Fodinibius salicampi: one gene and its partner. The protein of the gene in region 1 binds, or shares a complex with, the protein of each later gene. Links are inferred from orthologs where the notes say so. Each region holds a gene or a part of one and is shown on either strand. Other genes may lie near its edges. The genes, in order: dnaB and dnaG.

Region 1 (8,002 bases):
GCTTAATAACACTATTACATGGAGCCTGTAACTACTACATCATATATTGTTTTAGGAATTGCGCTATTTATGCTGCTTAATTCGGCAGCTATAGCCGTTTATGCGGAACGACGCGTTTCGGCTTTTATTCAAAACCGATTGGGCCCTAATCGGGTGGGACCGCTGGGACTGTTTCAGCCTTTGGCTGATGTTGTAAAGCTTTTGCTAAAGGAAGATGTGACTCCGGCCAAGGGTTTTAAAACCATTCATGCCATTGCCCCGATGATTCCGGTGGTAACCGCCCTGATGACCATTGCGGTTATTCCTTTCGGAGATGGGCTATACGTAACGGATATCAACGCAGGAGTACTTTACCTGCTAGCTGTAAATTCACTGGGAGTCTACGGTGTTACACTTGGGGGCTGGGCTTCCAACAGTAAATACTCTCTTCTTGGAGGGTTACGGGCCGCTGCCCAAATGATCAGCTACGAATTGCCCATGGGAATGGCAATCGCCTCTTGCATTCTCTTTACCGGTTCCCTTAGCTTGATTGATGTAGTTGATTCCCAGGAAGCATGGTGGAATTTATTTAGAAACCCTATTGCCGCGGTCATATTCATTGTAGCCGCTTTTGCCGAAGCCAACAGAACTCCCTTCGATTTGGTTGAGGCAGAGCAGGAACTTGTTGGTGGATTCCATACCGAATACAGCGGCATGAAATTTGGTATGTTCTTTCTGGCCGAATACATGCACGTAGTCATTGGCAGTATGCTTATCACTACCTTTTTCTTTGGCGGCTACCACCTGCCCTTTGCCCAGTATTGGCTGCCCGAAATGGGCGCAACCGCAAAGGCGGTACTGGATGTTTCAGTATTTACACTCAAAACAGTGTTCTGGGTGTTTACTTTCATTTGGGTACGGTGGACTATTCCTCGATTTAAGTATAACCAAGTGATGAAGCTGGGATGGAAACGTATGCTGCCTATCAGCATTATTAATTTTATTGTCTTGGCAATTATCGTTTATGGATGGCATCACTACGTTGCTTAATAGCAAATAAATAGATAATCTAGGGAAGGGATTGACTGCAATTCCTTCCCTTTTTTATTGGAAAAAAAGTAATCCAAATATATCACTAATCGAATTTTGCCACTTCATTTTGTAAGTTAAGGGAGCAAAAAGATTATAGAGATAAGATTTTAGTTTACCGGATATCATGAAAAAAGCAGCCTTTAAAACCCTCGGATGTAAGCTGAACTATTCAGAAACCATGCGGATTCAACAAGATTTTGAAGAAGAGGGCTATAACATTGCTGATTTTGACCAGAAGGCCGATATCTATGTCATTAACACCTGCTCTGTGACACAGAGTGCAAACAGTACCTGCCGAAGAACGGTGCGTAAAGCTTTGCGTAGAAATCCGGAAGCCTTTGTTGCTGTGATCGGTTGCTACGCACAGTTAGAACCAGATGAGATTGCTGAAATTGACGGTGTGGATGCCGTTCTGGGCGCTAAAAATAAATTTAAGCTTCTTGATCTCTTTGATACCTTTGAAAAAAGAAATGAACCTATTGTTTATAATTCCGATGTAAACCAAGCCGTCGATTTTCATAATGCTTTTTCTGCGGATGACCGAACTCGAGCATTTCTGAAAGTTCAGGATGGCTGCAGTTATAAATGCTCTTTTTGTACGATCCCAATGGCACGGGGCGAAAGCAGAAGTCCTAAGATTAACTCCGTAGTACAAAATGCCAAGTTATTGGTCGATGAAGGATTTAAGGAAGTCGTTATTACGGGAGTAAATGCCGGAGATTTTGGCCGCGGTACTGATGAAGACTTCTTCATGCTGTTGCAAGCACTTGACCAGGTTAGTGGACTTGAACGCATTAGGTTTTCTTCGGTGGAGCCAAATTTAATGCATGAGGAATTGATTCATTTTTCTGCGGAGTCAAATAAAATTCAGCCTCATTTCCATATGCCACTGCAAAGTGGAAGTGATAAAATGCTGGGACTTATGCGTCGACGTTACCAATCAGACCTTTACCGAGAACGCGTTCAGCTCATCAAAAAGTTAATGCCCGATGCCGCTATCGGCGTAGATGTAATTACAGGCCACCCGGGCGAAACCGATGAACTTTTTGAGGAATCTTTTGACTTTATCGAATCACTACCTGTTTCCTACCTGCATGTATTTACCTATTCTGAACGCCCCAATACCCATGCTCTTAATATTGAACCCAATGTACAGGACAGTGTGCGAAAAGAGCGTACCCATAAGCTACGGCGCCTTTCGGAGAAAAAAAGATATAACTTTGATACTTCCTTTTCAGGAGAAAAGCGAAAAGTTCTTTTCGAAGGTTCCAATCATAATGGGGCTATGCTGGGTTGGACTGATAACTATATCCGGGTGGGAATTCCTTATAATCCACGGTATGAAAACAAGGTTTTACCCGTACACCTTGGGGCCCGTTCACGCGAAGGATACCTCCTTGGCGAGCTCACTAAAGATGCTAAAGAAGAGCAGCAGGTAATCGCAGAACTTGTAGGTTAATTAACGAACTAATGGCTAATTCTAAATCCAAACAAATTATTGAAGAGGTTCTTCATTTTTTAGAAACTGAGCGCAGCCTCTATGGTGATTTTGAAGTCTCTCAGAATGATTCTGATGCAAAGGAACAGGAGAAAGAAGCTAAAGCCAATTCCTTTTCTAATGAAACTGACATCAATATAACTTCTGAACCTTCACCTGATACAAATGCCCCTGCTCAAAAAAAGGCTAAAGATAGTTCGAAAAGCATTTATGAGCAGATAGATCAATGTAGTACACTGAAGGAGTTGGAAGATCTTTGCCGAAAAGCAAATGTACTTAAAACAGATTTAGATGATACACAATTGGTTTTTGGGGTCGGCAATCCTGATGCGGACCTTATGCTTATCGGTGAGGCCCCTGGTGCGGAAGAAGATCGACTGGGAGAACCGTTTGTAGGCAAAGCCGGACAATTGCTTAACAAAATTCTCCATGCAATCGACTTTGATCGTGAAGAAGTATATATAGCAAATATTTTAAAACACCGCCCCCCGAATAATAGAAATCCGAAACCTGAAGAACGCAAGCGTAGTCTTCCCTTTTTGCTTAAACAGATAGACCTGATCAATCCAAAGTTAATCCTGGCTCTGGGAAAAGTATCCGCACAAACCCTCCTGGGCAATGATCAGTCCCTGACAAAGATGCGGGGCAAATTTCACTCTTTCGGAGATAAATATCAGCTTATGGCTACTTATCATCCCGCTGCCTTATTGCGACATAAGAAGTGGAAGCGCCCAACCTGGGAAGATGTACAACGGCTCCGTAAAAAGTATGACGAACTCAATGGCGAACCCTAATTTTAATACTTTTAATACGATTAGCACTTCGTTAAAAGCAGTGGATTTATTATACTTTATGATCCCTTAAAGGCCGAAATAATCTTCGTTAATCTTCTCCTTAAAATAATATTTAATTCAACAGTTTTTTACTTCGGATGGCATCAGAAGGGTCAAACTTTAATAACAACGACGCTCAGATTATGGATCAGGAAGGGAGAGTCCCCCCACAGGCAGTAGAAGTTGAAGAAGCTGTCTTGGGGTCAATGCTTATCGAACATGAGGCTGCAACGGTAGCCCTGCAAATGTTATCAGCTCGAGATTTTTATAAACCAGCCCACCAGCACATTTTTGAAGTCCTTCATGATTTGTATGAACGGGATAATCCCCTTGACCTTTTAACTGTTGAAAATGAATTGCGGGATAAAGGGCTGCTGGATACATGTGGAGGTGCAGGTTATTTATCAGAGCTTACCCGTTCCGTAAGCTCAGCTGCCAATGTCGATTATCATGCACAGATCATAGCTGAAAAGGCAACCAAAAGGAACCTTATTCTGGGATGTACTGATATTATCAAGGAAGCATATGACAGCTCCTCTGATCCTTATGATGTGCTCGATAAAGCAGAACAACGTATTTTTGATCTTGCAAACTCCAAACAGCGGGCTCAGGCTCAACCTATTGGAGATGTGTTAAAAGATACGCTTTCTCATCTTGAAGATATTCGGGGCCAATCTGCCGGTATTACTGGGGTTCCTACCGGTACAGATATAGATAAAAAAACAGCCGGATGGCAAAATGGAGATCTCATTATTATTGCAGCACGCCCTTCTATGGGTAAAACTGCCTATGTACTAACAACTGCCCGTAATGCAGCCCTTCACCAAAATCCTGATTTGAGAACCAAGGTCGCAATTTTTAGCCTTGAGATGTCTAATCAATCTCTCGTGCAACGCTTGCTAACTATGGAGGGGCGCATAAACGCTCAGTCTGCCCGGTCGGGAAGACTGGAAGATGAAGAGTTTAAACGTTTGATTGATGCGGCGGGTCGACTTTTTACCGCTAATATATTTGTAGATGACACCCCGGGACTCAGTATCATGGAGCTTCGTACGAAATGCCGAAGACTTAAAAGCGAGCATGATATTGGCCTCATTGTAGTGGATTACCTTCAACTAATGACTGCTTCTGGTAAAGACTTCGGTACACGGGAGCAGGAAATTGCATCTATATCACGTGGACTCAAAGCTCTGGCAAAAGAACTCAATGTTCCTGTGGTAGCCCTTTCACAGTTAAGTCGTGCAGTCGAACAGCGCGGTGGTGATAAGCGTCCACAGCTTAGTGATTTGCGTGAATCGGGATCTATCGAACAGGATGCCGATGTGGTTTGTTTCTTATACCGCCCGGAATACTATGGAATCAAAACAACTCCTGAAGGACAATCAACAACCGGACTTGCTGAGATAATAATAGGTAAGCAACGGAATGGACCTACAGGTACTGTTCCCCTCTACTTTGTAGAAGAGTATGCCCGATTTGAAAATTTGACTGCTGCCGAACCCAGTCCATTTGAAGAAGGCGGTAACAACGAAACAAATAATAGCAGTAGCGAAAGCAGTGGTCCTCCCCCTATGGGACATAACCCAGGTGGTGATGGAGACAAAGCACCATTTTAAACTCTTCCTTCTATTTCCACAAATTCTATAACTTATCAGTAATTAATACGGCTTCTCTAACAGCTCGCATTTCTGAATAAGTTCCCCTAAAAATATTTAATTATTTTTTTTTAATATTAGTTAGAAATTACTAATTTACTTTCAGGTTTAAAACAAACCCAAACAATCAGCGATTTTTCGTTGGTTCAAAGGATAGAAGAAAATAAATATCTTCTTCCTTCACTTTAACAAAAGGTGTTAGATATGGGGACATCCAGATTTGCAGCTCTTACTTTTTACTCGATAGCTATTCTTACTGCTTCTGTATTGGTTATCGGATTTTTTCTATTGCTGGATTGGCCTTTAATGGCTGAAATTCCGATAGGTATAGTGAGCTTTATATATCTTGTTGTATTTTCACGCTATCTTTTTAATAACTGGGAAAGCATTAAATCTGTTGTGATGAATGGCGCAACTGATCATGTTGGGTCATCACTATTCGACAACCAGTATTCTTCCAGTGAAGAAAACCATTTGTCCTGATATTTAATTAACTATGGTTAAATAGTAAGAATAGCCTTTATACCTGTTCCCCCCCTCTCTCTTTAACCAAGTAGTGAACCTACTTCACAGCCACAAGTAAAGGCTACTCACTCCTTTATGAATTCTGCAAGCTTCTTGAAGCCAATAGTTCGTTTCTTATTACTATTTAAAGCTTCCGTTTCAGAGGATAAATCATCGGATTTAACAAGATTTTTATCTTTATAAATACCAAATAAGTGTTTAAATATTAATTTTATACTTGGCAACATAACAGAGCCCAATATTAATGTAATACATAGTAGCATACTGGGTTCCAGGTTTTGCGTCATATAAATTAATCCGATAATAACCGTATTCGCTATCCAGAGACTTATTGAAGCATAATGCTGTGGAATATTTGATTCAATCAATTTGTGATGAATATGATTATGGTCCGCTATAAAAGGAGAATGTCCTGACAATAATCGTATAACTGATACTCTGAGTGTATCTACTACGGGTATTATCATAACAGCAACGGCCATTACGGTTGCATTTTCTATATACCATCCACTCTCTGTAATAGTTTGGTTAAGACTGATAAACTGTAAAGATAAAAATGCCAGTATAAAACCTACTGCCATTGCACCGGTATCCCCCATAAATATTTTTGCCGGATGAAAGTTAAATATCAGAAAACCAATAAGAGCTCCGGAAAGAACAAAGGAAAGCATTCCCAAGGAATGGAAACCAGCACCAAAAAACCATATTCCCAGAAACACTGATGCTACAAGTCCCACTCCTCCTGCAAGACCATCAATTCCATCTATCAAATTATAAGAATTGATTAGTGCGACAATAATAACGACAGAAAGACATACTCCTACAATCCAAGATAACTCATAAACTCCAAACAGTCCGTTTAGGTTATCAATATATATTTTCCCCCCGAGTACTATTTCAACAGCGGCTAAAAGCTGAACAATAAACTTTTTAGCTGGCGAAATAACCAGGATATCGTCTTTTATACCGATCAGAAACAACATAAAAAGGGAGGCAACAAAAAAAGGATAGGAGGTTAAATTGGTAGCTCCACCCCAAACCGAAAAAGAAATGAGAAAAGCTGCAAATATTCCTATTCCTCCTAATGTTGGTATCATGCCCGAATGAAATTTTCGTACATCATCCGGTTCGTCAATAAGATTTTTCAACCCCGCAATCTGAATAATAACCGGCATCGAAATATAACTAATCAGCAATGATGTAAGTACTGCTGGAAAAACCCACACTAAACTTTCAGACCCCATAACTTTTCCCTCAAGTTACTCTCTATAGCCAGACGGCTTTTTTTAACCCGACTAAACTATATTTTTATTTATAAAATTGTAAATCTTTTATAGGTGCTAAACCTAATCTCTTAATAAGGAAATAACCCTTAAAGTCTCTTCAGATAGATACAAATTATTCCATCCTTTTTACAGTTAAAATTATTTAATCTATCCCCCTTTCCCACTTATTCCAGAATTAAATAATTACAACAATAAAGTATAACTTTTACCTAAAAAATCTTCTTAAAGGTGTACAGTGAGCATATTAGCTGTTCTATTCACGATAAATTATCTACTTCCTCTATCGATTTATTGCGCCACTCACCAAGCTGTTTAGCAATTCTATTGCGCACGGTCTCTCTAAGCTTATCTACCTCATCAGCGGTCTTTCCTTGAGTAAGAACCGGATCCATAATTTTCAGCTTTATGTGCTTAGCCTCACCAAATTTCCAACTGCGCTTTGGAAGCGTATTTTGGGTTCCATCAATTACCATTGGCAAAATAGGAACCCCTTCTCTGACAGCCAGTGCAAAAGCGCCCTTGGCAAACCTGTTTAATTTACCATTTCTTGAGCGTGTTCCTTCCGGAAAAAAGAAAACGGAACATTTGTTATTTAAATAATGACGTGCCTGAAGAAAAGTTTTCACTCTCCGGTCTTTTGCACGGCGATCTACCGAAATATCTCCAGCCAACTTCATCATCCAACCAACAACAGGAGTATCAAAAAGTTCCTTCTTTGCCACCCACTTCATCTCCCATGGTAAATTCGAAATGAGGGGAATGTCTGCCTGTGATAAATGATTACAGACCATAATATAAGGTTCCCGATCATCGATATCTGTTCGGCCACTGATAGTAATTGCCCAATTAGGATTAATCTTAGATATGGCCTTTCCCAACTTTCTAAATAGCTTCCCCGTCTTATAAAAAGCCTTATCCCGATCAAATAGCCGGCGGATAGCCAACATAGGAAGCCATATTAGCAATAACAGCGCTACCCCTAACCAGATAAGGGCTGATTTTATGCTATCCCCCATCACTTAAAATATTTTTGGAATAAGACTCTTTATTACCCCCCAAAATCCTTTGGCCGGTCGCAATTTTCTTCGATTTCGAACAACTGCACGTTCAATAACTTCCGGCTGATATATATCC
Region 2 (8,087 bases), 340 kb from region 1 along the record:
CGTCCGCCTCATATAGATAGAACCGTTATCAGGGATTCTCTTGCCGCCGCTGATATCATTAAAATGAACGAAGCCGAGCTGGAACAAATTAAAAAGTGGTTTTCTTTATCGGGAAGTTCTTGTCAGATTGTTGAAACGTTAGCTGAAAAATTTGAATGTTCATTCATTTGTATAACGAAAGGGCCGGCGGGAGCAATGCTATTTGAAGACGGGAGCTGGTCTGACCATAGAGGGTATAAAACCGATGCTAAGGATAGTGTTGGAGCAGGAGATGCTTTTTTGGCAACAATGATCTATGGAGTACAGTGTGGGAAGAAAGGCAAGGAGCTCCTTAAGTATGCGAATGCCGCAGGTTCATTTGTAGCACAAAAAAGTGGCGCAACCCCTGAATATGATATCCACAGTATAGAAGAAATTGTAATGGGATAAAATTACTGGAATTTTATTATCTGGTTTTCTGTGGATGTATTTGCCGTTGTCTGATCACTTATCTGGTGAATAGCAGTTCCGAAAATGTTAGAAAAACAATAATCTGATTGCAACAAAGTTTTATCTATACAGATCCTGAGGATTTGGTAATAGGTATTTTAGGATTTTGGTGAGGTTGCATGGTGATAAATATGCAAATTCTTCAAAATTAAAGCTATAAAAAATATGAGACGTTTTATCTTAATACTCCCGGTCATTTTGATAGTAGGTTTGATGAATATACAGGCTCAACCAACTGCTAAAAATTATCAAAACAATGCGGGGGACTCCCTAAAAATTTCCGGTGATGTGGATCGGTCATCTTTGGATCAAATGCCTATCTATAATCCCAAAGACAGTGACGCTAAAATATTGCACTACAAACCCAAAGGGTTTACTTACGATATGCCGGTTATTGGACAGGCAGACAGTCTTTCTTCCAATAAGGAATTTTCCTTGGATTTAGGTAAAAACCTGTTCGATCAATGGCCATCCAATATAAAGGAAGACCAAGAAGAAGATTCCACTGAGAATAAAAAGGTAGGAAGCCGGTATTAACTGGGTTTTATCTGTTTTGTGGTATTTTTCTATAAGGGCACTTATAAATGTACCGATAGCCAGTCCAAAGATAAGATAAGCCATAGCAATTATAGCTCCGTTATGGAACTTTTTAACCTCGAACAGTTTCAAATACTGTTGTTGGTAACAGTTTGTGTTAAAAAAGAACCGCCACAAAGAAAAGCTCGTCCGATCAATTTATGACCGGACGAGATAATTAATTCTAAACTGTTTCTAATAATTCTTTGAGCGTTTTGCCAATTTCAGCAGGACTATCAACGACGGTTACGCCCGCATCACGCAGTGCCTTTTTCTTCGCATCGGCACCCCCTTCTCCTCCGGAAATAATGGCGCCGGCATGTCCCATGCGTCGGCCGGGAGGAGCTGTACTTCCCGCGATAAAGGCAACGACCGGTTTATCAACATTATCTTTGATATAAGCGGCGGCTTCTTCTTCAGCCGTTCCTCCAATTTCGCCGATGAGTACAATTGCTTCCGTATTATCATCGTCCTGGAAAAGCTTAACAGCGTCAGTATGGGTAGTTCCGATAACAGGATCACCGCCAATACCGATAGCCGTGCTTTGTCCAAGTCCGGCTTTGGTCAATTGGTCGACCGCTTCATAGGTAAGCGTTCCGGATCTCGAAATGAGTCCCACTTTTCCGGATGTAAAAATATTTCCGGGCATAATACCTATTTTGGCTTCACCCGGAGTTATGACTCCTGGGCAGTTGGGCCCAACAAGCGCAGCACCGTAGCTTTCCACTACTTGTTTGGCAACTACCATATCTTTAACGGGAATACCTTCCGTAATACAGATAATGACTTCAATCCCTGCAAAGGCGGCTTCGGAAATGGCATCGCCTGCAAAAGCCGGCGGTACAAAAATGACAGAAGTATTTGCCTGTTCTTTTTCAACAGCATCTGCAACCGTATTGTAAACCGGAAGTCCCAGATGTTCTTGGCCGCCTTTACCAGGCGTGACTCCCGCAACTACATTTGTGCCGTATTCTATCATTTGTTTAGTATGGAAACTACCTTCGCTGCCCGTAATTCCCTGTACTACTAATCGAGTATCGTTACCAACAAGTACGCTCATGAACTATTCTATTAAATTAAACGGTTCTGTTGTGTCGGACGGAATATACCCACATCATAGTGAATTGGCAAAGATATCAGAAGGGAATTAGAAATTTGGGAAGTAATCAGAATCTTAGTTTCAAATATTACCTGATAGATGGTTTTTGATTTTGTATTATCCAAGGATTAACAAGGTAGATTTGGAGTAATAGAATTCGTGTAGTCTAATTTTAAATTCTGGATATATAGGATGATAATGACCGGAAATTCCATTATTATTTCTGAGTTATGGCAGTAATGATTCCCGATGAAAAAAAAGAGGAAGTGCGCGGTGCCTCGGATATCGTTGAGGTAGTCGAAGACTACGTCAAGCTCAAACGATCCGGACGCAGTTGGAAAGGGTTATGTCCTTTTCACGACGAACGTACGCCTTCTTTCCACGTAACGCCAGACCTGGGCATCTATAAGTGTTTTGGATGTGGAGAATCGGGAGATGTATTTAACTTTGTTATGGAAATGGAGGGGGTCGGCTTTCTTGAAGCCATGCGTTCATTGGCCGACCGTTATGGAGTTTCATTGCCAGAAGAAGATGACGAAGAGCTTACCGAAGAGCACAATCTGAGAGAAGGAATTTATCACGCCCTTAAATATGCGGGTGTTTTTTTCTACCGGCACTTGATGGAGACAGATGAAGCCCAAAAGGCCCGTGACTATCTGCAAAAACGCGGATACAATCGGAAGATTATCAAAAAATACGGTCTGGGTTATGCGCCTGAGGGAGGAGAACAACTCTACAGGGCGGCCTTGGATTCGGGATTAAATGAAGAATATCTTTTTGAAGCAGGATTGATAAAGCCGAGTAACAGAGGAGAGGGCTACTACGACGCCTTCCGGGGAAGGCTGATGTTTCCCATATTTAATCCATCGGGCAAAGTGATTGCCTATGCCGGGCGCGTATTAGGGAATGAGAAGACCGCTAAATATATTAATTCTCCTCAGACCAAAGTTTATAATAAAAGTGAAGTTCTTTACGGAATTAATTTTGCCAAAAATGAAATTCGCAAATCCGATGAGGTTATTCTGGTAGAAGGTTATACCGATGTTATATCACTGCAACAGTATGGTATCGAAAATGTAGTGGCATCCAGTGGAACCTCACTGACTCCCCAGCAGATGAAGTTGCTGCATCGCTATGGCGAAACTATTACCATGATATACGATTCCGACTCGGCCGGCCAGCGTGCTATGAAGAGGGGGATCAATATAGCCTTGCGTGAGGGAATGGATGTAAAACTACTGGAACTGCCCGAAGGCGAAGATCCCGACTCTTTTGTGCGTCAGTTCGGGGGTGATTCTTTCCTGGAAATGAAAGAGGAGAAAGAAAATGATTTTCTGACCTATCAAATCCAAAAGGCCAGGGAATTGGGCAAGTGGGAAGCCCCGGCTGAAAAAAAGAAGATAATTAGTGAAATTTTGGAAAGTATTGCCCATATGCCCGACCCGGTTTCGAGAGAAACATTTGTACAGCATCTGAACAGTAAGGCAAAAGTGGGGGACAGGGCTCTTTTTGATGAGTTAGGCAAAATACGAAAAGAATTGAAAGAAGAGCTGCAAAAAGCCAGAAAGCGTGAAAAGCGCCGCAAGGAACGGGAGGCACGTCAACAGCAGGAACCTTCGGAAAGCAGCGATCATCGGCCACAAGCCCCGCATCCGCATACCGTTGGATTTAACAAACAGGTTAGGGGAAATAAGGAGCGAAACGACACAAATAAAAAGCCTCAGCCACCCAAAAAGCGTCCGAATTATGAAAAGGAGCTGATCCGCCTGATGCTGATGTACGGCCGTGATATGATTGATTATATCGGATCGTACTGTTCGGAAAAACATTTTGAAGATGAACAATTACGTGATTTTTTCTCGGATATTATTGAGCGGTTTAAAACCGAGAAGGAGGTGAGCGTCGAGAAATATGCCAGTAGGGAGCATCCCTATCCGGAGCTGGTGGGAGAAATTGTCCTGGAGAAATATTCTGTAAGCGATCGGCATCATGAAAAGATTGGTGTACAGTATAAAAGAGATAAGAATCCGTATCGGACGGCAAAGGGAGCGCTTAAAGCATTGAAATCCCATTTTCTGGATCGATTGCAGGTCGAACTTTATGAAAGGTTCAATTCGGCTGAAGGCGAGGACCGAAAAAAAGTAATGCGCCAGATGAAGGAAGTCGGGCGTCGACGGACGCATATACAACAGTCGCCTATCGATGAGTTGTATCCCGATCCAGATACGGAATCCGCAAGAAGTGTCTCCGAAAAAGTGTTCGAATATAAAATGAAAAGTGAGCAATAAGACGATTCGGATTTCAAATCATTATCGTTTCCAAAAGTTTTTATCCTAAATTTTTAAAACAGATATATTCATGTCTGATTATACCATAGAACTTAATATTGCCCGAAAAGCTGCCGGAAATGCAGCAAAAGTAATTCGTGATTTCCGGGCATCCAACAGTTTTTCCATAGATTTAAAGGGAAAGAATGATCTCGTTACGGATGCAGACCTGGAAGCAGAAAAACAAATTTTGTCGGTTATCAATAAGGAATTCCCCGAGGATGATATTATGGCTGAGGAATCATCCGGAGGTCAGGAATTGCCGGAAGGTCGTATTTGGCTGATTGATCCCATTGATGGCACAACCAATTTTGCCCATGGGTTCCCGGTCTATTGTGTGTCCATAGCACTATGGGAAAATAAAGAACCCAAAATGGGTTTAGTGTTAGAAGTGGCCAGCGATGAGTGGTTTATTGCCATAAAAGGTCAAGGTGCATTTCTAAACGGCCGACCTATTTCAGTTTCGAGCATAGAAAATGCGCATGGATCGTTAATTGGAACAGGTTTCCCTTATAATGATTTAAGTTTGATGGATAATTACCTGTCTTTCTTTCGCACGCTGATGCACGAAACCCATGGGGTTCGTCGTGCCGGAGCTGCAGCCTATGACTTGTGTTGCGTTGCAAGTGGTCGTCTGGATGGCTTCTATGAGTATTCATTAAATCCCTGGGATGTGGGGGCGGGTGCACTGATTATCGAAGAAGCCGGTGGACGGATATCTGACTGGCAGGGCGGAGATAATTGGCTGTTTGGAAAACGCATTATAGCCGGAAACTCGGATATACATTCATTCCTGCTGGACGGTATACAGTCGCAGTTTACAGAGAAGGAACTAATAGGGAATGTTGTAGAGAGCAGAAGATAATACTGCGCTGCTGCTAATTATCTCATCGGACTTGTTTCAAAAAGAGTCTTTAAAGAACGCATTGGCAGGGGACCGTTTTGATACTTAAACGGTTCGCCGTATTTAGTCCCAATCAGATGTCCGTAATGACGGGCACGAGCTGCAATACCCTCAAAAAATTCGGTGTCGGAAATATAGGTTTTCGGCTCATCCTTTGGATCTGCTACATTAAACTGCGTCTCAAATGCCAATATAGCTTTCTTTTTAGTTTCAAATGTATCACTAATGTCAAAAACAATATCTGGTTCAAAAGGACGATCCTGCATATAGTGCAAGGTGTGTGAAGGACGCCACCGTTCTTGTCGACTCCCCTTTGCATCACGGGTTTCAATTTTTGTAAGTCCACTGTAGTAAATTGCATCGAGTGCCAGTTGAGTCCCGTTACCATGATCCGGATGGCGATCTTCAGGGGCTCCTACCAGGCAGATATGCGGCCGGTATTGACGGATTTTTTGGATTATCTTTTTTTGATTTTCGCGGTTGTTTTGGATCTTTGTATCCGCCATTTCCAGATTTTCGCGTACCTCGAGTCCTATTATATCTGCTGCAGCAGAGGCTTCCCGCATCCTTTGTTCAGGAGTGCCTCGTGTACCCATTTCTCCCTTCGTAAAGTCAACAACTCCCACTTTTTTCCCTTGGTTGGCCAGGGCCGCCAGTGTACCTCCGCAGCATAGTTCTGTATCATCGGGATGGGCCGCCAGAGCAAGAATATCTAATTGCATGAGTTATATCTTTTATTAAAAATGGAATAGTAGAGTATAAGTCTGATTAAAAAGATAACAAATTTATTTTTGTGCAACGATTTGATCTTTTTTGCGTAGAATACTACATCTCAGTATAAAATTAATAGGAGTATCTGTGGTTAGACGTTTTATAAGTAGCATGTGGGAGGGAATAAAGATCTCATTAAGAGCCCTCAGGATCAATAAGACCCGTTCCATACTTACAACTTTATGTATCATAATCGGTATTGTGATGGTAACCCTCATGAATGCCGTAAGTAATGGTATGGATGCCGAGTTTGACAAGAGTATGGCGATGATGGGTCAGAATGTTGTGTATGTGGAGAAACAACCTTGGGGCGGTGGACCCAATTATGAATGGTGGAAATATCGAAACCGTCGCGAAATGAAGCTCAGTTATGTGGATCAAATCCGTCAATCCAGCGAGCTGGCTTCGGCCGTTTCCGCAGCTGCGGCTCGAGGAACGACCCTGCGTTACGAAGATAAAAGCTCGGAAGGGGTTTTTATGGCAGGTGTTACTGCAAGGTATTTTGATACGGCAGGACTGGATATTGAGAGTGGTCGGGTGTTTACAGAAGAGGAAGTTCGGAGAGGAGTGAAAGTGGTAATACTAGGTGCAACCCTGGCGGAAACTTTTTTTGAACAAGAAAATCCACTGGGTGAACATATCAGAATGGGTGGACAAAGATTTCGGGTTATTGGCGTACTGAAAAAACAGGGCAAGTTCCTGGGACTTTCAGATATGGATCGTCGTGCTATTGTACCCATCATGGCGTACGGACAGGTTTTTGGACTGCGAAGCGGTATACAGATTGCGGTTAAATTTTCGGATAAGCTGAGTGTGGAGGAGGGGGAGTATGAAATTGAAGGTATTATGCGCCGAATACGTCAGCTGGAGGCCACAGAAGAAAACGATTTTGCCATCAATAAGCCGGAGGCATTTAAAGCCCAGCTTGAATCTTTTAAAACGGGACTCTATCTGGTTGGGGGTGCGCTTACCTTTCTTTCGCTGATCATTGGAGGAATAGGAGTGATGAATATTATGTTTGTTTCCGTTCGCGAGCGGACAAAAGAGATTGGCATCCGTCAGGCGGTAGGGGCTAAGCGATGGGAAATATTATCTCAATTTCTTATTGAAGCCATCGTAATGTGCTTGCTGGGCGGCCTCGTTGGACTTGCCTTGTCGTATCCCATCAGTATTCTGTTAAATCAGATTTTTGTCGCTTCGATTGATATCAGCGTGGTTTTTGGGGCATTTATTTTATGCTCGCTAGTAGGACTTATTTTTGGATTTATCCCGGCCTATAAAGCTGCTCATGCCGATCCTATAGAATCTCTTAGGTACGAATAACATGAATTTATTAGAGATATTTAAACAAGCTTTTGGCGCACTCTGGGCGAATAAACTCCGTTCTTCTTTAACCTTATTGGCACTGGTGGTAGGGGTGTTCTCTGTCATTGTCTCCACTACAGCTGTAGCGGTATTGGACAATTTTTTTACAAATACTATGAGTATGATGGGCGGAGATGTAATCAATGTATCACGGACTCCTTCTATCCGTATTGGTAATGATATGCAAAGCGACCGTAATCGGCAGAATATTTCGTTTACCACCCTTGAGAAACTCAAAGAGCGGCTGCGTTTGGCCGAAGATGTAAGTCCCGATGAAACATTTGACCGCACAAAAATTATCTACGGCGATAAGGAAACCGATCCGACGGTACAAATCAAGGGAAGCAATCAGCACTATCTGAGTAATAATGCTTATGAATTAATTGATGGAAGAAACTTCACGGATGAAGACATTCAATACGGGAGATTTTTTGCCATTATAGGAAGCGAAGTGCAGGCCGAACTCTTTGAAACTGAATATCCGTTGGGAAAGGATATCCGGATTGCTGGTCAGCAGTTTAGAATCATTGGGTTGCTTGACCAAAAGGGCAGTATT

The links.
Region 2: the proteins of dnaB (region 1) and dnaG are in contact, whole or in part, in a crystal structure (PDB 2R6A), measured with the Geobacillus stearothermophilus proteins. The link is inferred for Fodinibius salicampi from one-to-one orthologs. Residues at the interface, in WP_033016901.1 of Geobacillus stearothermophilus: Ser13, Glu15, Ala16, Gln18, Glu91, Leu92, Asp94, Ala95, Val96, Pro97, Thr98, Ala99, Ala100, Asn101, Tyr104, Tyr105, Ile108; in WP_049624496.1 of Geobacillus stearothermophilus: Lys456, Leu457, Leu458, Pro459, Ala460, Asn463, Ala464, Leu467, Leu535, Leu536, Ile537, Ala538, Gln544, Glu545, Asp548, Tyr549, His552.

The regions. Positions count from the first base shown.
Region 1 is NZ_BAABRS010000001.1:1,017,744-1,025,745, forward strand. The notes cover bases 2,892-5,759. They hold dnaB (replicative DNA helicase), read left to right. Parts: upstream 2,892-3,500; coding sequence 3,501-5,018; downstream 5,019-5,759. Other genes in these bases: ABEB05_RS04240 (uracil-DNA glycosylase), read left to right, coding at 2,892-3,363; ABEB05_RS04250 (hypothetical protein), read left to right, coding at 5,262-5,540; ABEB05_RS04255 (MraY family glycosyltransferase), read right to left, coding at 5,648-5,759. Also shown: ABEB05_RS04225 (NADH-quinone oxidoreductase subunit G), read left to right, coding at 1-6; NADH-quinone oxidoreductase subunit NuoH, read left to right, coding at 19-1,029; tRNA (N(6)-L-threonylcarbamoyladenosine(37)-C(2))-methylthiotransferase MtaB, read left to right, coding at 1,196-2,530; more of ABEB05_RS04240, read left to right, coding at 2,542-2,891; more of ABEB05_RS04255, read right to left, coding at 5,760-6,826; ABEB05_RS04260 (lysophospholipid acyltransferase family protein), read right to left, coding at 7,126-7,884; ABEB05_RS04265 (DEAD/DEAH box helicase), read right to left, coding at 7,888-8,002. UniProt on the Escherichia coli protein: The main replicative DNA helicase, it participates in initiation and elongation during chromosome replication. Travels ahead of the DNA replisome, separating dsDNA into templates for DNA synthesis.
Region 2 is NZ_BAABRS010000001.1:1,362,160-1,370,246, reverse strand. Bases 1,971-4,923 are described here. They hold dnaG (DNA primase), read left to right. Parts: upstream 1,971-2,394; coding sequence 2,395-4,452; downstream 4,453-4,923. Other genes in these bases: ABEB05_RS05655 (inositol monophosphatase family protein), read left to right, coding at 4,523-4,923; sucD (succinate--CoA ligase subunit alpha), read right to left, coding at 1,971-2,125. In the rest of the region: ABEB05_RS05675 (carbohydrate kinase family protein), read left to right, coding at 1-429; ABEB05_RS05670 (hypothetical protein), read left to right, coding at 655-1,026; more of sucD, read right to left, coding at 1,250-1,970; more of ABEB05_RS05655, read left to right, coding at 4,924-5,356; bacillithiol biosynthesis deacetylase BshB1, read right to left, coding at 5,374-6,117; ABEB05_RS05645 (ABC transporter permease), read left to right, coding at 6,278-7,489; ABEB05_RS05640 (ABC transporter permease), read left to right, coding at 7,491-8,087. UniProt on the Escherichia coli protein: RNA polymerase that catalyzes the synthesis of short RNA molecules used as primers for DNA polymerase during DNA replication.